DNA from 3 places in the Arthrobacter sp. PTI12 genome. Region 1 is predicted to be linked to each of the others. Evidence: predicted binding sites of a transcription regulator. Region 1 holds the regulator's gene; each other region holds the start of a gene.
The links. Region 1 encodes LexA, which represses DNA repair genes until DNA is damaged. Its sites were predicted from a motif close to TCGAACANNTGTTCGA; they were not measured.

Region 1 (7,442 bases):
AGCGATTCAGCCCCGCCACGGCGCCCTCGACTGCTTCAACAATTGCACTGCGAACATCCTCCGGAACGCCATGGGTGTTCTCATTGACGTTCAGCAGAATGGGCACATCGATCTGGGGCGCACCGTATGGTCGAAGGCCGCGCAGATTCTCGCGGATCGGCAGTCTGTTAAGGCGTTCTAGCGGATCGGTCACCATGAGAGTTTAAGGCCGCCCCATCCGCCACGAAGAATTCCGCTGAAGCCGGGCGAACTGTTACGAGCCAACCTGTGAAGAATCAGCGCGCCTACCGCTGTGCGGAAGCAGATCCGCTCCTTATGGATTTCCAACCGGAATATGAAGCGACTGCCCGGCCTGCACGGTCGACGAGCCTAGAACATTCAGTTCGACGATTTCCTCAACGACGGCTCGCGGATCACGTTCCGGCGCGTACTCGGCAGCAAGAGCCCAGAGTGTCTCCCCCGACGCAACACTGACCCGGACAGTGTCCGTGAGGTCACCGCCGGCTGTCGCTGCCTGCGCCTGGGAGGTGAAGAACGAAGCAACCACCAGCAGTACGGCAACAAGCAATGCGACCGGAATTGCCACCAGAACCACCCGGCCGCGACGGGTGAGATGAAGGCGCGGCGCCGCAGCCGGCCCGTTATTCTCACGGTCCTCTGGGTGAAGTACGGAAGCTGATCCTGCGATATGGAGCGTAGACATGGCGTCCACCTTTCTCGTTGTGTGGATCTCCCACAGCTTTGTTCGAAGCTGTGTTCTATTCCTCTGCACTTATTATTAGCACTTGTAAACTAATATTGTCGAGACTCACTCGAACAAATGTTTGAAAACACGTCCCGCCTCCCCTAGCGTTGCTGTCAAGGGTGACGGTCCGGCTGCTTCACAAACCAGCTCATCACCCGCCACTGACAAAAATGGTTGGCGAGCCAGCAGTCCGGGCCCGGCCGGAGGAAGGGATGCATCTCGTGGCAGATCTCAGTGCGTCAAAGGACATGGCAGAGGTGCCTTCGCCCGATGCGAAGCGCGGACGCGGAAGGCCGCGCGGCAGGGCCATGCCAAAGGGAATGACAGCACGTCAGACAAAAATTCTTGAGACAATTCAGCGCAGCGTAGCTGCGCACGGCTACCCGCCCTCAATGCGCGAGATCGGTGACACCGTAGGTCTTGCGAGTCTGTCCAGCGTCACGCACCAGCTTTCACAGCTGGAACGCATGGGTTACATCCGCCGCGATCCCAAGCGCCCGCGAGCGATGGAAATCCTGCTTCCTCTCACGCTCGGTGACAGCACACCGCGTGCGCTGCCCTCCTCCGCCGAAAGAGAGGAACCTGCGCGGGCATCGTCGGCCGTCGACGCGGCAATGGTCCCGCTGGTCGGACGGATTGCAGCCGGAGGTCCTATTCTGGCGGATCAGGTTGTTGAGGATGTCATGCCACTGCCCCGGCAGCTCGTCGGGCACGGCGATCTGTTCATGCTGCGTGTTTCAGGTGACTCCATGATTGATGCAGCGATCTGCGACGGAGACTGGGTAGTGGTCCGCCAGCAGAGCACAGCCGAGAACGGCGATGTGGTGGCAGCACTCCTCGATGATGAGGCCACAGTGAAGACCTTCCGGCAGCGTGACGGTCACACCTGGCTTCTGCCGCAGAACACCAATTACGAGCCGATACTCGGTGACCACGCCACCATCATGGGCAAAGTTGTCTCGGTGATGCGTGCGCTCTGACCGAGGCGCGCGGCATGGTGCTAGGCGCGCTGCGTCTCAGCGAGCCGGGAGAGGACCCCGAGCGCCGTTGCGCGGTCCGTCGTCGACCAAAACGGCGGTAGCGCAGCCCTGAGGAAGCCGCCGTAGCCCGCGGTTGCCAGCCGGGAGTCCAGTACTGCCACCATGCCTCGATCATCGTGGGAGCGGATGAGACGGCCGGCTCCCTGCGCAAGACGAACGGCGGCATGGGTAGCGGAAACATTCATGAATCCGTTGCCTCCGGCCTTTGCGACAGCTCGGGTCCGCGCAGTCATGAGTGGATCATCAGGTCGGGGAAACGGTATGCGGTCGATGGTGACAAGCCGGCAGGCAGTTCCAGGCACATCGACGCCCTGCCACAGCGACATAGTGCCGAACAGGCAGGTGTCGGGCTCCTCTGAAAACTGCTTCACCAGCGCGGACATGGAAGATTCACCCTGACAGAGAATCTCAACGTCGAGCCGGTCCCTCAACGCGTCAGCAGCGTCCTCCGCCGCACGCCGCGAGGAGAACAGTCCCAGCGCTCCTCCGCGGGAGGCTTTGATGAGCGCCTCCAGCTCATCCAGTTGTTCCCCGGAAGTCCCGCGGCCCGGTTTGGGCAGGTCCTTGGCAACGTACAGGACACCCTGACGGGGATAGTCGAATGGGCTGCCAACGTCCACGCCGGTCCATGACGGCGCTCCCTCGCCCGTCAAACCGAGGGACCCGGCAACCGGTCCGAACTCCGAGCCGATTGCGAGCGTAGCTGACGTGAGCACAACCGTGTGGTCCTCGAACAATCCCCGCCTCAGACGCCCGGCAACCGACAGCGGCGCAATGCTGATCGTGGCAGGCGAGGAGTCATCAGCCGCGGAGTAACCGGAGCCCGGTGTAAAGGTACTTGGCCGACTCGCCCAGAGCACTTCGCCCGCGCCACCTGCTGCGACCATCCGTTCGGACAATTCGAGCAATACCAACAGCCGTGAGCGTGCCATCTGGCGGCCACCGTCTGCCGACTGGGAGGACCCGTCGGAACTCGATTCGGACAGCGCCAGGCGGCATGACTCCCGCAATTGCACGAGCGCGAGTTCCTGCAACTCGTCCAGTCCCCCAGCCATCAGACCCGTGGGCTGAGCGTCGAACGCGTTCTCGAAGGCATCCTGCGCGGCCGCCAATGTGTCCGTGTTGGAACCGAGATGGCGCCTCGCCGCTGAGGCCGCAGCGCCGATCAGTGCTCCTGACAGTTGCCCAGACACCGCAGACGTGACGCGGTCGTGTAGCTCGTGCGCCTCGTCAATGACCACTACGTCGTGCTCCGGAAGGACCGCCAGCCCCTCGAAAGCGTTGATCGCCAGCAGCGCATGGTTGGTGATGACAATGTCCGCTTTTCCTGCCCTCTCCCGTGCGCGCTCGCTGAAGCATTCCTCAGCAACGGGACACTTTTGCGCACCAAGGCACTCCATGCTGGACACCGATACCTGGCGCCAGGCCCGGTCGCTGACACCGGGAAGGAGTTCGTCCCGGTCCCCGGTCTCCGTTTCTTCCGCCCACTCCCGCAACCGCACGATTTCCCGTCCGAGCGGGGTGGAAGGTCCTGCCGCAGGATGCGGCGCCGCGGTGTCACCGTCGAGGGAGAAGAGGGCTCCCGAATCATCCTCGTCGGGGAAACCTCCTGCCGTCTTATGCCTGCAGACATAGTTCCCCCGGCCTTTCAGAAGCGCTACGTCGACCGGCCGAGGAAGCGAACCACGCAGGGTCTCGAGAAGTCTCGGCAGATCGCGGTTGACGATCTGGGACTGAAGGGCAAGGGTGGCCGTCGAGACGATCGAGGTTGTGTCACCCTTCACGGCATGCGCGATGAGCGGAAGCAGATAGGCCAGTGACTTCCCTGTTCCGGTTCCGGCCTGCACCAACAGGTGTGTGCCGTTGCCGATTGCTTCCTCGACCTGGCGTACCATTTCATGCTGCCCGCTACGCTGCTGCCCGCCCATCGCCGCTACGACGTCATCAAGCAGTCGAAGGGGACTGATGCTTCCCTCAGCCATGCGTGACGAACGGCTCCAGTTCTGCCGCCAGACCTTCCCTGACCATCACATCTACCCGAGTGCCGTCCTCCACATGCTCCAGGCCGAGGATCTCTGCGTCCGGCTGATGCAGTCGGCTCACGATGTCTCCGCGCTGGTAGGGCACGAGCAGAGTCAGTTTCACGCTTGGACGCGGGATGGACTGGCTGATCAGTTCCAGCAGCTCCTCGATCCCCTGACCTGTGCGGGCGGAAACAATTGCATGGCGGGGTTCGCGCTGCCTGAGGCGTTCAAGCACAAACGGATCTGCCGCGTCGGCCTTGTTCAGGACGACGATCTCAGGCACTTTGCGTGCGTCGACTTCCGTCAGGACGTCGCGGACCGCTGTGATCTGCCCCTCCGGATCCGGATGGGATGCGTCCACAACGTGGAGGATCAGGTCCGCATCAGCAACTTCCTCGAGCGTCGAACGGAACGCCTCGACGAGCTGGGTGGGGAGCGACCGGACAAAACCGACGGTGTCAGCAAGAGTGAACTCGAGTCCGTCAGGCGTCTGTGCCCGGCGGATGGTGGGGTCCAGGGTCGCGAACAGCGCGTTCTCTACCAGCACGCCCGCATCGGTCAACCGATTGAGGAGAGACGACTTTCCGGCGTTCGTGTACCCGGCAATTGCCACTGATGGAACCTCATGACGACGACGGTTGGCGCGCTTGGTCTCGCGTGCGGGCTTCATGCCCGCGATTTCGCGCCGCAGCTTGGCCATCCGCGTGCGGATCTTCCGCCTGTCGAGTTCGATCTTGGTTTCACCCGGCCCGCGTGAACCCATACCGGCACCGGCGCCGCCAACCTGGCCGCCAGCCTGACGGGACATCGAATCGCCCCAGCCGCGCAGCCGCGGAAGGAGGTACTCAAGCTGCGCAAGCTCGACCTGCGCTTTGCCTTCACGGGACTTTGCATGCTGGGCAAAGATGTCCAGGATGAGCGCCGTGCGGTCGATGACCTTCACCTTGACGATGTCCTCAAGCCCCCGGCGCTGGGAGGGGGCCAGTTCGCTGTCAACGACAACGGTGTCCGCACCAGTGGCCATCACAATGTTCTTGAGCTCTTCCGCTTTGCCGGCCCCGAGGAACGTTCCGGGATCCGGCTTCAGGCGCCGCTGGATGATGCCGTCAAGCACTTCCGATCCCGCCGTCTCAGCCAGGGCAGCGAGTTCACGCAGTGAATTTTCAGCGTCATCAACCGTCCCTTCGCCCCAGATGCCGGCCAGCACCACCCGCTCAAGGCGAAGTTGGCGATACTCGACTTCGGTGACGTCTTCGAGTTCGGTGGAGAGCCCGGCCACACGCCTCAGTGCGCGCCGCTCCTCACGATCCTGCTGTTCACCGTCGTAACCCGTGTGCTCTTCGTCGAGATCAGACAGCGCCTGCGCGCGGCCACCGGGCCCGCTACCGAAACGCCGTTGGGAACCGCTCGAAGACGAGGCGGGGTCCTTGGCAAGTATCCGATCAATGACGGCCTGGATTTCATCCGGGCCCATTTCCGGCTCGGGCGTTGCGGACGCTCCGTTATGTGTGGTCATACTCTCCCTTGGTGATCGTCTTTCCATGGTAGTCCGTTGCCCCCGCGGCATGGGCAAAAATTCTCTCAGCGCGGAGGGACAACTCCTGCACAGCCAGCGGTCCCCGGCCGCACGGGTACGGCCCGGAGCACTAGGCTGGAGCATTATGGATTCGCAGCACTACTTCAGCGCCGCCCCCTCCGGACCCGACAAGCGCCGGCCGCTCCGGGTACCCATTGCGGGTCAGGAACGTGACCTCATCACCTCAGGTGGCATCTTCAGTCCCGACGGCATCGACAAAGGCACAGCGATCCTGTTGTCGGAGGTGCCTCCCGTCACCGGTTCCACTCTGCTTGATATTGGTTCCGGCTGGGGCCCGCTTGCCCTGACCATGGCCGTTCAGGCACCGCACGCCCGGGTCATCGCAATCGATGTGAACGAACGCTCGTTGGAGTTGACGAGGGAGAACGCCCGGAGGCTGGAGCTGGGCAATGTGGCGGCCATGCTGCCCGACGACGTCAACCCTGACATTGCCTTCGACACGATCTGGTCCAATCCACCGATTCGGATCGGCAAAGAGGCGCTTCACGAACTCCTCTTGCGCTGGCTCCCGCGCCTTGCTCCCGGCGGGAACGCATGGTTGGTAGTCCAGAAGAACCTCGGTGCGGATTCGCTGCAGCGTTGGCTTGCAGCGCAGCTGCCGCCCGACTATGAAGTCGACCGCCCTACCACGTCGAAGTCTTTCCGCATTCTGCGGGTTGAGCGGACCGCACCGGAAAACGCCCGGAAGGCCTAGCTGAACGTACCTCGCGCCACGAGCACCGCGGGACCGCTGAGATGCACATGCTCTCCCCCCTGTGCGCTGACTGTGAAGCGGACGCCGACGATTCCGCCGGGCACGGTCACGCTCCAGACGTCGGGCGCGTCCGCTCCCGCCCAGTAGCGGGTGGCAATTGCAGCGGCGCAGGCTCCGGTTCCGCAGGAGAGGGTTTCTCCAACCCCCCGTTCGTGCACGCGCATGCTCAGCTGTCCAACGCCGTCGTGCATGAGTGGATCATGCGGGACGACGAATTCCACGTTGGTTCCGTGCGGCGGTGCCGGGTCCACCGAAGGCGCGTCGAACAGCCGCGTGGCGCGAAGCTCCGCGATTTCGGCAAGGGCGACGACCGTGTGTGGATTACCCATGCTGATTGACAGTCCAGGCCGGGCGACCTGCAGCCCGTCTGCTTCGACCAGCGAGTCGGTTGCACGCGCGGCCGCGGCTTCCGGGTAGATGAACTCCCACGGCCCCATGTCCACGGAGTACCCATCGACTGACCGCTTCACCACTTTGACGCCGCCGCGGGTGCCGATGGCCATCGAGGCGCCATCCGCCAACTCAACCAGACCGGATTCGAGGAGGAAATGGACGAAGACGCGGACACCATTGCCGCACATCTCTGATACCGAGCCGTCGCTATTGCGGTAGTCCATGAACCATTGCGCTTCAGGAGTGTCCTCAAGCAGGGCCCGTCCCTCGGGAAGGAACGACGACGGCACGGCACGGATCAATCCGTCCGCGCCGATACCCCGGTGGCGGTCACAGGCGGCAGCCACATCGGCGGCGGTCACATCGACCGAGCCGTTCGGGTCTGCCACCAGAATGAAGTCATTACCGGTACCGTGCCCCTTGGAGAAGGAGAGTCCCGTCAGTCCCGGCCTTGCGGACAATGCTGGTTCAGTGTGTGAAGTCACGTTACCTAGGATAGGGGGCGTGCGCGGCGACGGCGCCCAGCGCCTTCGTGAGGAGCTCCGGATCACGCCAGTTGAACCACTGAATCCGCTCGTCGGCCCGGAACCACGTCAGCTGCCGGCGGGCGAACCTGCGGGTAGCCGCAACGGTGTCTTCGGCTGCCTCTGCTGCTGACCAGCCTCCGTCTAGTACCCGCAGAAACTGGCTGTATCCCAGCGCGCGGGAAGCCGTGCGGCCGCTTCGCAGCCCGAGGTCGTCCAGCCTGCGGACCTCCTCCAGCAACCCCCGCTCCACCATCGAGTACACCCGCTCAGCGAGTCTCTCCTTGAGGACGTCCCGATCGGCCTGCAATCCGATCTGGACGGCAGACTGGTGATAGACGCGGCGCGGCATGTACGAACTGAAG
Region 2 (7,442 bases), 270 kb from region 1:
CCGGCGATCATGAACCACAGGTTGCGCTTTCCAACGAAGGGATAGGACCGCTTGCCGGAATACAGTTCGTTTCCGAATTCGGCAAAACTGAACCGGCTCATCGGTTGTCCCCTTCCTTGGTTCCGCGTGCTTGCGCACTGACGGTCTTTTGTTCTTCAACGGCCTTCTGCTGTTCAGCCAGGCGCCGTTCAGCAATAGTCATGCGCCGCTCAGCTTCACCCGCAGCGGCCTTGTTCCGGCCGCGCAGTTCTACTGCGGGCCGCTCTACCGGCTTGTGCCGCACCCGGCCGGCTCCGCGGTACAGCGGAAGCACGCCGAGTCGCGAGGGATCAAGCCCGGACCAGCGGTGACCCTCGCCGAAGAACCGGGTCATGGCGAGCAGTCGCATTACCGGGTGGGTGAACAGGAACACGACAACGAGGTCGGCGATTGCCGTCAATCCAAGCGTGAACGCGAAACCGCGCACGTTTCCGACGGCCACGAAATACAGCACGACGGCGGCGAGAAGGTTCATGGCCTTGGACGCCAGTACGGTTCGCTTGGCACGCCGCCACCCGTTCTCGACAGCCGGGACCAGACCACGGCCGTCACGGAGCTCATCCCTGATGCGTTCGAAGTACACAATGAATGAGTCTGCTGTCTGACCGATTGCGACAATCAGCCCCGCTACACCGGCGAGGGATAGCCGATAGTTTTCTGTCCAGCCGAGGATGCAGATTGCCAGGTAGGTAAGCACCCCGGCCACCACGAGCGAGGCGATCGTCACCAGGCCGAGCATCCGGTACTGGAAGAGCGAGTACACAGCGACGAGAACCAGCCCGATCACGCCGGCGATCAGACCGAGTCGCAATTGGTCGGCTCCGAGCGTGGCGGAGATCTGCTGTTCACTCTGAATTTCGAAGCTGATGGGCAACGCACCGTACTTCAGCTGCTCTGCGAGAGCTGCTGCCGATTCCTCCGTGAAGCTGCCGCTGATCTGCGGACGCCCGTCAGGAATCACTGCGTTGGTGGTGGGAGCTGAAACAATAACGCCGTCCAGCACGATGGCGAACTGGTTCCGTGGATCTCCCGGACCGATGGCGAACAACCGCTCGGTTACTTCGCGGAAGGTCTCGGTACCCTCATCGTTGAAGTCGATGTTGACGACCCACTCATTCAGGGTCTGGCCCTGGGCACTGCGCGCCATGCCGTAATCGGCTGACTCGATCTCAGTGCCGCGAACCTCGACCGGACCGAGGATGTACTTCCCCTGTGTGTCCGGCTCGCAGGCAACCATCGGCTGGTCGGCGGGAGCCGGCTCGACTGCAGGCTCAAGTGCCTCCGGACTGGTGCAGTCAGTCGACTCGAACTCCTGCAGAAGCTCGGGGGTTATCCAGTTGGGATCGCTGGCACCAGTCGGTTCGGCACTCGGAGTGGGAAGCTGGTCTTCGGGCGTCGGCGTCTCAGCCGCCGGGGCAAGCCCAGGGCCTCCGAAAAGCACGGGCCGGAACTCCATCTGGGCCGATGCCTGGATCAGTTCCCGCGTCTCCGGTTCAGGGATGCCCGGGAGCGCGACAATGACGTTCTGTCCCGACTGCGTGCTGATCTCGGCCTCGGCGACACCGCTGCCGTCGACGCGCTGCCGGATGATCTCGACCGCCTGGTCAAGCTGTTCGGGGGTTATTTCCTCGCTGCTGCCCTGTACCTCGGGTGCGAGGATCATCTGGGTACCGCCCTCGAGGTCGAGGGCGAGCTTCGGTGCCCAGCTGGCGTTACTCCACAGCGAGCCTCCGCCGAGCAGCAAGGCGAGGAGTGCAAAGACTACGCCGAGCCATACGAGGGTACGTTTGGCGGCGGAGCCTGGGCCGGTTCGTGCCATGGTGCGTGAATCCTTTGGGTGTTGGAATTCGAGACGTGACGGGCCGAAGGAGTACGGCCGTGTCGCAGGTTACTGGTCTTTGTCGTTTCGGTCGCGCGCGTTTTCCCTGTTCAGCCGCTCGGTTGACTCTTCCGGTGTCTCTTCGCGAAGCGGGCGGTCAGCATCGCTGAGCGGGTCCGTCAGTGAGGAGGCGTCGTCGGGAACGCTGTGCTCTTCCTCGACCACCGGTTCCGGGGCGACCACCTTGCTCAGGGTCTGGGAGTGAACGGTCGCGGTAACACCCGGGGAAAGCTCGATAAGGGCCTTGTTGTTGTCCTCGTCGAGGGAAACGATGGTGCCGAAGAGACCGAAGTTGGTCATGACCTCGGTACCCGGGACCATCTGGGTGCGCTGCTCCGCGACCTGCTTTTTCATCTTCCGCTGCTTGCGGAACATGGTGAAGATCAGAAAGGCGAGAGCCAACGGGAGGAGCAGGCTGAAGATGTCAAACCCGCCACCCGTCTGCTCGGTGGTCTGGGCAACTACATTTGCGAGCACAGAGAAGATCCGTTCCTATATTTGGTCAGCACAGTCGGCTGCGGTGCAGGTGATTCCGACGCTGAAGTTCCGCGGCTGCGCGCGGTCCGCGGGAGCACTGCCTGACTATTAAGCCAGCAGTGTTTCCAAAGCTTTGACCGTGCGCTGCGCCACACGTCAGAACAGTCTACGGGGAATGGGCCTCAACTTTCGCACTAGCCGCTGTTGCGGCTCCATTCCGTTTCGCTCCCGAGCGCCATTTCGACCCCGGAAACGGGATCATCCTCGTATACCGGGAAAAGTCCTTCGGGCATGGCTGCTGCGATTGATGCAGGCATGACCAGACCCAGATGTTCCCACGCAGCTGCTGTGGCGATTCGCCCGCGCGGCGTTCTGCCGAGCATCCCCTCGCGCACGAGATACGGCTCGGCGACCGTTTCCACGGTCTCGGGTTCTTCCCCTACTGCAATGGCCAGAGTGGACAGTCCCACCGGCCCTCCATTGAACTTTGTCACAAGCGCCGTCAGCACAGACCGGTCGAGGCGGTCGAGTCCTTTGGCGTCAACCTCGTACATATCCAGAGCGGATCCGGCGCACCGTGCATCGATGACGTCCACGCCGTTCACAAGTGCCCAGTCACGAACGCGCCGGAGGAGGCGGTTCGCGATTCTGGGGGTGCCGCGGGAACGTCCGGCTACCTCAGCAAAGGCTGCGGAGTTGACCCGCATGTCCATCATCATGGCCGAGCGCCGGAGAACGAGCTCAAGCTCCGCCGTGGAGTAGAACTCGAGATGGCCGGTGAATCCAAACCGGTCGCGCAGCGGACCCGGCAGCAGCCCGGCGCGGGTGGTGGCGCCGACCAGGGTGAAAGGTGGCAGATCCAGCGGAATCGCTGTTGCGCCCGGCCCTTTGCCCACGATGATGTCTACCCGGAAGTCCTCCATTGCCATGTACAGCATTTCTTCCGCAGGGCGCGACATGCGGTGGATCTCGTCGAGAAAGAGCACCTCCCCCTCGGTCAGCGAGGACAAGATAGCGGCGAGGTCTCCGGCATGCTGGATGGCGGGGCCTGAACTGATGCGGAGGGGCGCATTCATCTCCGCGGCGATGATCATCGCCAGGGTGGTCTTTCCGAGCCCGGGAGGTCCGGAAAGGAGAACATGGTCCGCGCTGCGGCCACGCATCCGGGATGCTTCGAGGACGAGGGACAGCTGGCGGCGCACTCTTGCCTGACCGACGAAATCATCCAGGTTCTTCGGCCGCAGGGCTGCCTCGACCGCCCGGTCCTCCGGATCCACGGCCGGCGAGACAAGGGGCTGTTCCTGATCTGTCATCAGTTCACCGAAGCCCGTGCCGAGCTGCGGGCGCCATCCTGGCCCAGCCTGCGCAGTGTGAGCTTCAGGATGGAACCGACATCCCCAGATGCCGCAATCTCTGGAGAATCCTTCACTGCGGCGTCGATGGCTGAGCCGGCGTCCTTTTCCGACCAGCCCAGACCCATCATCGCGGCGAGAACCTGTGACTGCCAGGCGCCGGAAGCTGTAGTTGGGGTATCCGTCTCAAGCGGAATGAGTTTGTCAGCGAGTTCAAGCACAATGCGTCGCGCGCCCTTGGGGCCGATCCCCGGCACCTTGCTGAATGCTTTGTCATCCCCGGACGATGCGGCGGTGCGGATGGCCGCCGGGGCGTACACCGCGAGCACCGCCAGCGCCAACCGTGGGCCTACGCCGCTGACGCCCAGCAGTGTCTCGAACACCTCACGCTCGTCGGCATCCGTGAATCCGAACAGGGTCATGGAATCCTCGCGGACTATCAGCGAGGTGTTGAGCCTGGCCTGGTTGCCAAGCCGGAGGGTGGAAAGAGTCTGGGGCGTTGCCTGTACCTGCATTCCGAACCCGTTGACGTCGAGTACGGCCGAGTGCAGGCCCACATGGCTTACGGTCCCGGTCAGAGAACTGATCATGCGCTGGGCTCCAGATGCTGAGAATCGAAACGAATATCACCGAACATATCTACGAATCAGCGTACGTCCCGGCGCGGACTATCCGGCGCCGCCACACCGATGTACTCCGGCACGCAGACTACCCGGGAGTAGGTTCATCGCCGTTGACGCGCCTTCGCTTCCGCTTCCGCCCACAGCCGTTGGGCTGCGGTCTGGCCAACCCCACCCTGGCTTCGGGCTGAGGACGTAGTTCCGGTTCGCCAGGCGTGCGTGATGGCAAGTGCCAGTGCATCAGCGGCGTCGGCAGGGGTGGGCGGCGTTGCGAGGCGAAGGATTTTCGTCACCATCTTGGTCACTGCGGCCTTGTCAGACTGGCCGTTACCCGTCACTGCCGCCTTGACCTCGGTCGGTGTGTGAAGCGCTACCGGAATGCCCCGCCTCGCCGCCGCCGCTATCACCACGCCCGAAGCCTGAGCGGTACCCATGACGGTGCTGACGTTGAGCTGGCTGAAAACGCGTTCGACGGCGAGCACCGCCGGTGAGTGCGTGTCCAGCCACACATCCACTGACTCGGCGATCATCAGCAGGCGGCGATCGAGGCTGTGGTCAGCCGGCGTACCGACCACACCGACCGCCACCAGAGTGGCGCGCCGGTTCGGTTCGACATCGACCACGGCAAGTCCGCAGCGGGTCAACCCCGGGTCAACACCCATGACCCGCAGTGTCACGGGTGTCCCCCAAGATGGGCGGAGCGGAAACTAATCGTCGCTCTCCAGCTCAGCGAGCACGTCATCGCCGAGCTCCGCATTCGAGTACACGTTCTGGACGTCGTCGAGCTCTTCGAGCGCGTCCACGAGCTTGAGGAACTTGCGTGCGGCGTCCGCATCGAGTTCAACCTGCATCGACGGGACAAACTCGACCTCGTCGGTCTCGTATTCGATACCGGCTTCTTCGAGACCCGCGACGACCGCGCGGAGGTCTGTGGGCTCGGAGTGAACGTCGAATGATTCACCCGACTCCTTCACCTCTTCAGCGCCTGCGTCCAGGACTGCCATCAGGACATCATCCTCCGACAAGTCTTTCTTCGGCAGGGAGACTACGCCTTTGCGCGCGAACAGGTAGGCGACCGATCCGGGATCAGCAATTGATCCACCGTTTCGGGTAATGGCGACCCGGACCTCCGAGGCTGCACGGTTCTTGTTGTCCGTGAGGCATTCGATGAGCAGCGCCGAACCCTGGGGTCCGCGCGCTTCATAAATGATCTCCGAGTAGTCGACGACTTCGCCGGTGAGCCCAGCGCCGCGCTTGACCGCCCGGTTGATGTTGTCGATGGGAACGGACGTCTTCTTGGCCTTCTGCACGGCAAGCTCGAGGGCCGGATTGCCCGCCAGGTCAGCGCCGCCGGCGCGGGCCGCCACCTCGATATTCTTGATCAGCTTCGCGAAAGACTTGGCGCGCTTGGCGTCAATCACGGCCTTCTTGTGTTTGGTGGTAGCCCATTTAGAGTGCCCCGACATGCTCTGCCCTTCTTTGTGCGATCAACGATAGGAAAAGCTCATGGATGCGATGCTCACCGGTCACTTCCGGGTGGAAGCTCGTGGCGAGCAGGTTTCCTGAGCGAACTGCAACAATCCTAGCGACCGGCTGTGCCCTGGCACTGTCACGCCCAGTGTGGGCACCGTGCTCGGCGGGCGGCGTATCCGGCGCCTCGACCTGTGCGAGGACCTTCACCGACTCCCCTACCTTCTCCACCCACGGGGCCCTGATGAACACCGCGTGGACGTCGGAGCCGTTCCCAGGCAGTTCCTCAAACGGGAGGTCCGTCTCGAAGGACTCGCGTTGCCTGCCGAAGGCGTTGCGGCGGACCACGATATCCAGGCCCCCGATGGTCTGCTGGGGATTGCCCGCCAGGTCAACGGAGGGATCAGCAATGGTGTCCGCGAGCATGATCATTCCCGCACAGGACCCGTAGACCGGGAACCCTTCGCGGATGAGTTCGCGCAGCGGTTCGGCGAGCCCGAACGCGCGGGTCAGCTTGTCCATGGTGGTCGACTCCCCGCCGGGGATGATAACGCCCTCGACCTGCTCCAGCTCGCTGGGGCGCCGGACGGCTGACGCCTCTCCGCCCAAGGATTTGATCACCCGGATGTGCTCGCGTACGTCGCCCTGCACTGCGAGAACGCCAACGCGCAGGGCGGCACCGCCAAGGGAAATGGTGGAAGTCACCGACCCAGTCTAGTTTGGCGCTGGGACTGTCGGGCGCCATACCGGGTAGGCAACGAAAGCGCGATAAGTTAGACACCATGTCTGGTCTGTCTACCTTGAGCGTGCCCCTGGGCAAAACAGTTCGGGCGCTCACGCGTCTGCGCGGCGGTGGTTCGGCGTTTCCCGGTCTGGTCGTCGAACGAATCGATCCAGGCTTCATGGCGCGGGCGCTGCGAAACCTGCCCAAGGGCATCATCGTCGTCAGCGGCACCAACGGGAAGACCACCACCACCAAGATGGTGGTCGAACTCCTTGAGGGCCAGGGGCTGAAAGTCTTCACCAACCGGACGGGAAGCAACTTCACCAGGGGCGTTGCCGCCGCGCTGCTCGGCGAGGTGGACTGGCGCGGACGGCTGAGAGCCGACGTCGCCGTCCTGGAACTGGACGAAGCCCACGCCGTCCACTTTGTGAATCTGGTCCCTCCGACCCATTCTCTGCTGCTCAATGTCCTCCGGGATCAGCTTGACCGCTTCGGTGAGATCGACAAGACCACCAAGCTGCTCGAGCACATCGCAGTAAAGACCACCGGCACGGTGGTATTGAACCGGGAAGATCCGCGGGTCGCTTCAATTGCACCATCGGTCCGCAACGCCGCGGTGGCTTATTTCGGGCTGGCTGAATCTCTCCGGGACACCTTTCCCAGCGATGATGACCTTCGCGGCGCCACAGGAACAGCACCAGCCTCTTCCCTGCCCGCCGACGTCGTGCTTGAAACGGTCGAATCCAATACCGCTACGTTCAGCATGGACGGCGAGGCAAGCACCGTCGACCTGAGCCTCCGCGGCGTCTACAACATCTTCAACGCCGCCGCGGCGCTCGCAATGGCGAGGATCATCCTGGGCGGTGAGGCACAACGCGACG
Region 3 (7,442 bases), 120 kb from region 1:
TCGTCGGATCGCTGGATCGCCGGAGTGCCGGAGTCCGCCGGGAGTCAGCGGGTTTCACCGGAGTCAGTCAGCGTGTTCCGGTGGCCAGGTGACAGCGAAGCGCTCGAAGATAATCTCGTCATCCTCTGACCAATGCCGGCCGCTAGCGGCGCTGACACGTGTGAAGTAGCGCCGGTGTTCGTGCTGCCAGCTTGCGAGGGTTCCGTCGTCTTCGCCTTCGTCGGCGGCGAAGGCCGCGTCAGCACTGGTGAAAGGGCCGATACGAAGCTCTGTGCTGCGGATGATGATGCGGGGGTTTCCTTCGCTGTCGCACGCAACCCAGTGGGAACCGATGCGCGGTAGCTCGTCACCGCGTGCCAGGAATTCAGCGACGAGATCCGCGGTAGCCCGTTTCCGACCGCCGATGACCAGGCTCAGGAGCTCGTCGGCCAACCACTTCGAATCACCAAAGTGATCAACCGTGTATTCGGGCGAGGCAGCTACTGCTTCGGGATGTGCTTGGGCATAAGCGTTCCACATGAGGCTGACTGCTGAGAGATCGGGTGGAGAGACTGGTTCAGGCTGCACGTCATCATGGTCGCAGGCAGCATCAGCCGGCCGCAATAGCTGTAAACGACAGGTCTGGGGACTGCTCCTCTGCTACTCGCGCGTGATCGCTCAGCCGCGTGATTGCTCGGCCGTCTGCTTTCCAGCCGGGTGCGATTGTTCAGCAGAGTGTCCAGTAGTGGTTGCGTTGGGGTTGTTGGTGTGGGTCGAGGTGTGGGGTGGGATGAACGAGGGGAGGCGGTCCCGTATCTGGATGGTCCATTCGTTTTGATGGATCAGATGGTGGTGGTGGCTGCACAGAAGTATTCCGTTGTCGGTGCTGGTGGTTCCGCCGTGTGACCAGGGTTGGATGTGGTGGGCTTCGGTCCAGTGGGCGGGCATGGTGCAGGTGGGGAAGGCGCAGCCTTGGTCTCGGGCGATGAGGGCTTTGCGTTGTTTGGCTGTGAAGAGCCGTTGTGGGCGGCCGAGGTTGAGGATTTCGCCTTGTCCGCCGAGGACGACCGGGATGATGTCGGCGTCGCAGGCGATTTTGCGGGCTGTGCGGGCGTTGACGGGCCCGGTGTAGGCGAGTGATGCCCCGGCGGTGGGGGAGAAGGTGCCGGTACTCATTTCGAGGTCGCCGAGGAGTGTTTGGTAGTCGATGGTCACGAGTACCTGCGGCCGCTGCCCGCCGGTGGCCGGGAGTTTGTCGGTGGCCAGGGCTAGTTGGCAGGCTCCGACGAGTCCGTCCAGGAGCAGCTGGGCGCGGGTTCTGGTCTCGATTGCCGCGGCGTCGCTTCCGCTGTCTCCGGGGTTGGTGGTTCGGGGGTTGGTGGCGGTGTTCATGATGGTGGTGAGGTATTCGTATTGTTCATCGGTGGCGGCGATGTCGAGTAGGTGGAGGCCGCGTTTTTTGCCGCGGAGGAATACGCCTTGGCGGGCGGTGAGTTCCTTCTCGCTCGGTTCCGGTCCGCCGGGGTCCAAGTGTGCTTCGACGCGGCCGATGAGTTTGGTGAGGAAATCGGGATCGAAGCGGGTGGCGCTGGCGGTGAGTTGGGCTTCGATCGTGTTGAGCACGGCTGGTTCGGTGGTGAACTGTGCGCGGTCCAGTGCGCTGCTGATCATGGTGGCTGCTTTGCCGGACACCACTCCGGCTGAGACCGCCGCTGCGAGGTGTGCACAGGCGGCGGGTAGGGGTTCTCCGGTGAGTGTGGTGCGGGGGATGAGTTTCGCGCCGAGGCGGAGCCGGCGGTTGGCTTCGCTTCTGCTGATCCGTAGCCGGTCCTGCAGGTATCCGGCGGTGCACCGGTAGGCCGAACGCCCACCGGACTGACCGGACAAACCGAACGCGAAACCGACACCACCGGTGGGGGTCCCGTCGTCGTCGGTCGTGGTGTTGTTGGTGTCGGTGGGCTTGCCGCCCGCTGCGGCGCTGCTGCGATCCACTGCCGTTGCCGCAACGAGCTGAAGGTACTCGACCGTCCGGGACAGATCCTCGATCCCGGTCAAATGCTCGGCGAGTTTATCCTGTCCCATTCCCGCGAACTCGGCCACCAAACGCGAGGTGTACGCGGCAAGGAGCTGCTTCAGCTCGCTGATCGAAGGTTCGGAGCAACCGGCCGGATCATCGAATCCGAAGGCTGGGAGAGCGCGCAGCCGTTCGCCGGGGAGGACGTCGAGTGCGGCTGTCAGGCTCATACCTCATTCTATTAGAAGACATCTTCGAAAGAAAGGGGCTGTGGGTAACGGGATAAACCGTTAGCTCGCCTCACCAACATCGGAAGCGTCTCAGGCCGTCCGGTTGACCGTAATGAATTCAGTGGCGAGGGCGCCTCGGCTTTCATCCAGGAAGCCCGGTAATAAGAACCGGGTGCGTCACAATAGATAGGCGGATCTTCCGCCCGCTTCAGATCCGCCCACTCCACGACAAGGCTTGCGTTATGCCCTTCACTATCCGTCGCGTCACTGCAGCAGATTACGACGACGTCCGCCGGATCACCCGGGACGCCTACATTCACGCCGGCTACTTCAGCGACCCAGACCACCCCTACGTGCAGATTCTCTCCGATATCGAGCACAGGGCCGAACACGCCGAGGTATGGGTAGGGGAGGAGGACGGCGTAGTCGTCGGTTCCTTTGCCATTACGTTCGAGGGTCAGCGCTACACCGACATCGCACTCGCGGGGGAGCTGGAGTTCCGCATGCTCGCTGTGGATCCCGCCGTCCAGCGTGGTGGGTTTGGGCGCCGGATGGTCGAGTGGATCATTGACTACGCGCGCGCCCTGGACGGCATCGACGCCGTCAGCCTGACCAGTGGCTCCGACATGGTGCGGGCACACCGACTGTACGAATCCTTGGGGTTCGAACGCGTGCCAGGCCGTGACTGGTGGGTGCGCGACGAAGACATCCAGCTATGGGTCTTCAGGCTTGGGCTGCAACCGGACAGGACTGTCACCTCCCGCCCGTAGACTAGAACCCGAAACCCAGCCATCTCGAGATCCTGGAGAAACATGCCCGAGATCACCCGTGAGGACGTCGCGCATCTGGCACGGCTTGCCCACATCGACATGACCGGCGAGGAGCTGGACCGGATGACCGGCGAGCTCTCCGTCATCGTCGACTCCATCAAGACGGTCAGCGAAGTTGCCGGTGATGACGTTCCCGCAACCAGCCACCCCATTCCGCTGAGCAATGTCTACCGCGATGACGTCATCGGTGAAACGCTCACCAACGAGGAAGCTCTCAGCGGCGCCCCGGACAACGCAGCCGGCCGCTTCAAGGTCCCCGCAATCCTGGACGAGGAGTAGAAATGACCGATCTCACCAGGCTCAGCGCCGCCCAGCTCGCCGGCAAGCTTTCCTCCCGCGAGGTGTCGGCAGCGGAAGCTGTCCAGGCTCACCTCGATCGCATCGGTGAAGTGGATCCGGCGATCAACGCGTTCCTCCACGTCAACACTGATGAAGCCCTCCGTGTGGCATCCGAGGTGGACAAGGAGCGGTCAATTGGAGATACGATGCATCCGCTCGCAGGCGTCCCTATTGCCGTCAAGGACCTCATCGTCACCAAAGGCCAGCCAACCACCGCCGGCTCGAAAATCCTCGAGGGCTGGCACAGCCCCTATGACGCCACTGTCGTCCGGCGCCTTCGCGACGCCAAGATGCCGATCCTCGGCAAGACCAACCTGGACGAATTCGCCATGGGCTCCTCCACGGAGCACTCCGCTTACGGTCCAACCCGCAACCCGTGGGACCTCGACCGCATCCCCGGCGGTTCCGGCGGCGGGTCAGCGGCCGCCGTCGCCGCCTTCGAAGCGCCGTTGGCGCTCGGAACCGACACCGGCGGTTCCATCCGCCAGCCCGGTGCCGTGACCGGAACCGTCGGCGTCAAGCCGACCTACGGTGGCGTGTCCCGCTACGGTGCCATCGCCATGGCGTCCTCCCTCGACCAGATCGGCCCCGTCACCCGCACGGTGCTGGACGCCGCACTCCTCCACGAGGTCATCGGCGGCCATGATCCACACGACTCCACCTCGCTGACTGATCCCGTCGGCGCTCTCGCCGAGGCTGCACGCAACGCGGACGTCAAGGGCCTGCGCATCGGCGTCATCAAGGAATTGCAGGGAGAGGGTTACCAGGACGGCGTCCAGGCACGCTTCACTGAAGCACTGGACCTGCTGCGCCAAGCGGGTGCCGACGTCGTCGAGGTTTCCTGCCCCAATTTCAAGTACGCGCTGGGCGCCTACTACCTGATCATGCCCTCGGAGGCATCGAGCAACCTTGCCAAGTACGACGGCGTCCGCTTCGGTCTGCGTGTAGTGCCCGACGGCGCTCCCACGATCGAGCGCGTCATGGGCGCCACCCGCGCAGCCGGCTTCGGCGACGAAGTGAAGCGCCGCATCATCCTTGGCACCTACGCACTGAGCGCCGGGTACTACGACGCCTATTACGGCTCCGCACAGAAAGTCCGCACCCTGATCCAACGGGACTTCGACGCCGCCTTCACTCAGGCAGACGTTCTTATCTCGCCCACGGCTCCCACCACGGCCTTCAAGCTGGGGGAGAAGCTGGACGATCCGCTCGCCATGTACCTGAACGACGTCGCCACCATCCCTGCCAACATGGCCGGCGTGCCGGGCATCTCGGTCCCCGGCGGCCTGGCTGACGGACTGCCGGTGGGCATCCAGTTCCTCGCCCCCGCGCGCCAGGATGCACGGCTCTACCGGGCAGGCGCCGCACTGGAAGCGCTGCTGGAAGACACCTGGGGCGGACCTTTGCTGGCACAGGCACCCGAGATCGCTGGAGTGAAGTAAATGAGCACTGCAACCGCCGAAATTCTGTCCTTCGACGAGGCCATGGAGAAGTTCGATCCAGTCCTCGGGTTCGAGGTGCACGTTGAATTGAACACCCGCACCAAGATGTTCTCCTCAGCGCCGAACGCCTTCGGAGACACACCCAACACCAACGTCACACCGGTCGACCTTGGGCTTCCCGGCGTTCTGCCCGTCATCAACCGGGTAGCCGTCGAATCCTCCATCAAGATCGGCCTGGCACTGGGCTGCAAAATCGCCGAGAAATGCCACTTCGCGCGGAAGAACTACTTTTACCCGGACACTCCGAAAAACTTCCAGACCTCGCAGTATGACGAGCCAATCGCCTACGACGGCTCCATCGACATCGAGCTCGCCGACGGCACCGTGTTCACCATCGAGATCGAACGCGCCCACATGGAGGAGGACGCCGGCAAGCTGACGCACATGGGCGGCGCCACCGGCCGCATCCAGGGCGCCGAATTCTCGCTGGTCGACTACAACCGCGCCGGCGTACCCCTCGTGGAAATCGTCACCAAGCCGATCGTCGGCGTTGGCGAGCGCGCGCCGGAACTGGCCAAGGCCTACGTGGCAGCTATCCGCGAGATCGTGAAGAACCTCGGCGTTTCCGACGCAAAAATGGAGCGCGGCAACGTCCGCTGCGATGCCAACGTCTCCCTCAAGCCCAAGGGCCAGGAGAAGTTCGGCACCCGCACCGAGACGAAGAACGTCAATTCACTGCGTGCCGTTGAGCACGCTGTCCGGTACGAGATCCAGCGCCACGCCGCAGTGCTCGACGCCGGAGGCACCATCACGCAGGAAACCCGCCACTGGCACGAGGACACACGGTCGACGACGGCGGGGCGCCCCAAGTCCGATGCCGACGACTACCGCTACTTCCCGGAACCTGACCTGGTGCCCGTGGTTACCGACGACGCCTGGATCGAGAAGCTCCGCAGCGAGCTCCCTGAACCTCCCGCCGCACGTCGCAAGCGCCTCCAGGCCGACTGGGGTTACTCGGACGCTGAGTTCCGCGATGTGGTAAACGCCGGTGTCATGGACGCCATTGAGGAGACCATCGCTGCCGGCGTCAAGCCTGCAACCGCACGCAAATGGTGGATGGGTGAGATCTCCCGCCGAGCCAAGGTCGCTGATGTTGAACCCGCCGAGTTGGGCGTAACCCCTGCGCTGATCGTGGAACTGCAGGGCCTCATCGACGCCGGCAAGATCAACGACAAGCTCTCCCGGGAGGTGCTCGACGGCGTCCTCGCCGGCGAAGGCACGCCCACCGAAGTAGTCTCGCAGCGCGGCCTTGAGGTCGTGTCAGACGACGGCGCCCTCCTCGAAGCGATTGACGGCGCCCTTGCCGCGCAGCCCGATGTCGCGGAGAAGATCCGTGGCGGGAAGCTGCAGGCAGTCGGAGCAATTGTGGGCGGGGTCATGAAGGCCACCCGCGGCCAGGCAGACGCCGGGCGAGTTCGTCAACTCATCCTCGAACGCCTCGGGGTTGAGGGCTAGCCGGCATCAGCAGAAGATCAGGTTCAGCGGTGAGGACAACGTGACCAGAATGCCGCCAGCAGAGGTGGACGTCACCGCCGCCCTGGTCATGCGCCTGCTGGCTGACCAGCACCCTGATTTCGCCGAGTTGCCGCTCTTAGAGGTGGCCAACGGCTGGGACAACGTGATCTTCAGGCTCGGTGACGAGCTCGCTGTCCGCCTTCCGCGGCGGCAGGCGGCGGCGGAGCTCATCCGCAACGAGCAGCGTTGGCTGCCGGAAGTGAGCCGGGGCCTCGCGACTGTCATGCCTCTTCCGGTGCGGACGGGCACGCCGTCGTCGTACTTTCCGTGGTATTGGTCCATCACGCGCTGGCTGAAGGGGACCGTGGCGGCTGACATCGAAGCAGCGCACAGGTTCAACGCGGCCGCCGATCTGGCACGGTTCGTGAACGCTTTCCACCGCCCGGCACCGGCTGACGCCCCACGAAATACGGTCCGCGGAGTACCACTGTCCACACGGAGCGCGGTTGTGGAGGAGCGAATCGCCGCAGCCGGCCAGCCCGAGGAACTCCTGCACCTCTGGCGGGTCCTGCGGGACCAACCCGAGTGGACCGGACCGCCGCTGTGGCTGCACGGCGACCTGCACGCAGCGAACCTCGTCCTGAATCCGCAGGGCAGGCTCGCCGGCGTCCTTGACTTCGGCGACCTGACGGCAGGGGACCCCGCCACGGACCTCGCCGCGGCCTGGCTCGTCTTCGACCGCATTGGAAGGCGTACCTTCATCGAGACGGTCACCAGGGAACGGTCTGTGGATTCCGCGACCTGGCAGCGGGCACGCGGTTGGGCGCTCTGTATCGCCGCAGCCATGGCAGCAACATCCGATGACAATCCCGCCTTCCACACGATGGGGATCCGCATCCTCGAGGACGTTCTCGCCGATGACATATTGATCGACGAAGGGCCTTGCCGATGAAATTCACACATGTCTCGCGGGTCCAGACCGAGGGTGACAACCACGTCATGGAAGACGCATGCGGATACCGCGCCAACGCCGCCTGGATGATCGACGGCGCAACGTCGCTGCTCGACGAACTCGATCTCCCCGGCGCGTCGA

Region 2: a site for LexA is predicted at 4,377-4,392, ahead of ruvA (Holliday junction branch migration protein RuvA). Genes of this name have one in related genera too.
Region 3: a site for LexA is predicted at 2,236-2,251, ahead of AC1MBU_RS07815 (HNH endonuclease signature motif containing protein). Genes of this name have one in related genera too.

The regions. Positions count from the first base shown of each region.
Region 1 covers NZ_CM155256.1:1,731,080-1,738,521, reverse strand. The annotation lists gene AC1MBU_RS08460 (histidinol-phosphate transaminase) at 1-193, opposite strand, end outside; gene AC1MBU_RS08455 (LysM peptidoglycan-binding domain-containing protein) at 314-703, opposite strand; gene lexA (transcriptional repressor LexA) at 994-1,725, shown strand; gene AC1MBU_RS08445 (ATP-dependent DNA helicase) at 1,746-3,767, opposite strand; gene hflX (GTPase HflX) at 3,760-5,325, opposite strand; gene AC1MBU_RS08435 (class I SAM-dependent methyltransferase) at 5,471-6,100, shown strand; gene dapF (diaminopimelate epimerase) at 6,097-7,038, opposite strand; gene miaA (tRNA (adenosine(37)-N6)-dimethylallyltransferase MiaA) at 7,040-7,442, opposite strand, start outside.
Region 2 covers NZ_CM155256.1:2,000,334-2,007,775, reverse strand. The annotation lists gene secF (protein translocase subunit SecF) at 1-101, opposite strand, end outside; gene secD (protein translocase subunit SecD) at 98-1,858, opposite strand; gene AC1MBU_RS09665 (preprotein translocase subunit YajC) at 1,928-2,395, opposite strand; gene ruvB (Holliday junction branch migration DNA helicase RuvB) at 2,590-3,708, opposite strand; gene ruvA (Holliday junction branch migration protein RuvA) at 3,708-4,337, opposite strand; gene ruvC (crossover junction endodeoxyribonuclease RuvC) at 4,472-5,044, opposite strand; gene AC1MBU_RS09645 (YebC/PmpR family DNA-binding transcriptional regulator) at 5,075-5,833, opposite strand; gene pdxT (pyridoxal 5'-phosphate synthase glutaminase subunit PdxT) at 5,817-6,542, opposite strand; gene AC1MBU_RS09635 (MurT ligase domain-containing protein) at 6,629-7,442, shown strand, end outside.
Region 3 covers NZ_CM155256.1:1,606,516-1,613,957, forward strand. The annotation lists gene AC1MBU_RS07810 (ASCH domain-containing protein) at 64-519, opposite strand; gene AC1MBU_RS07815 (HNH endonuclease signature motif containing protein) at 658-2,223, opposite strand; gene AC1MBU_RS07820 (GNAT family N-acetyltransferase) at 2,466-2,993, shown strand; gene gatC (Asp-tRNA(Asn)/Glu-tRNA(Gln) amidotransferase subunit GatC) at 3,036-3,332, shown strand; gene gatA (Asp-tRNA(Asn)/Glu-tRNA(Gln) amidotransferase subunit GatA) at 3,335-4,834, shown strand; gene gatB (Asp-tRNA(Asn)/Glu-tRNA(Gln) amidotransferase subunit GatB) at 4,835-6,349, shown strand; gene AC1MBU_RS07840 (aminoglycoside phosphotransferase family protein) at 6,399-7,301, shown strand; gene AC1MBU_RS07845 (hypothetical protein) at 7,298-7,442, shown strand, end outside.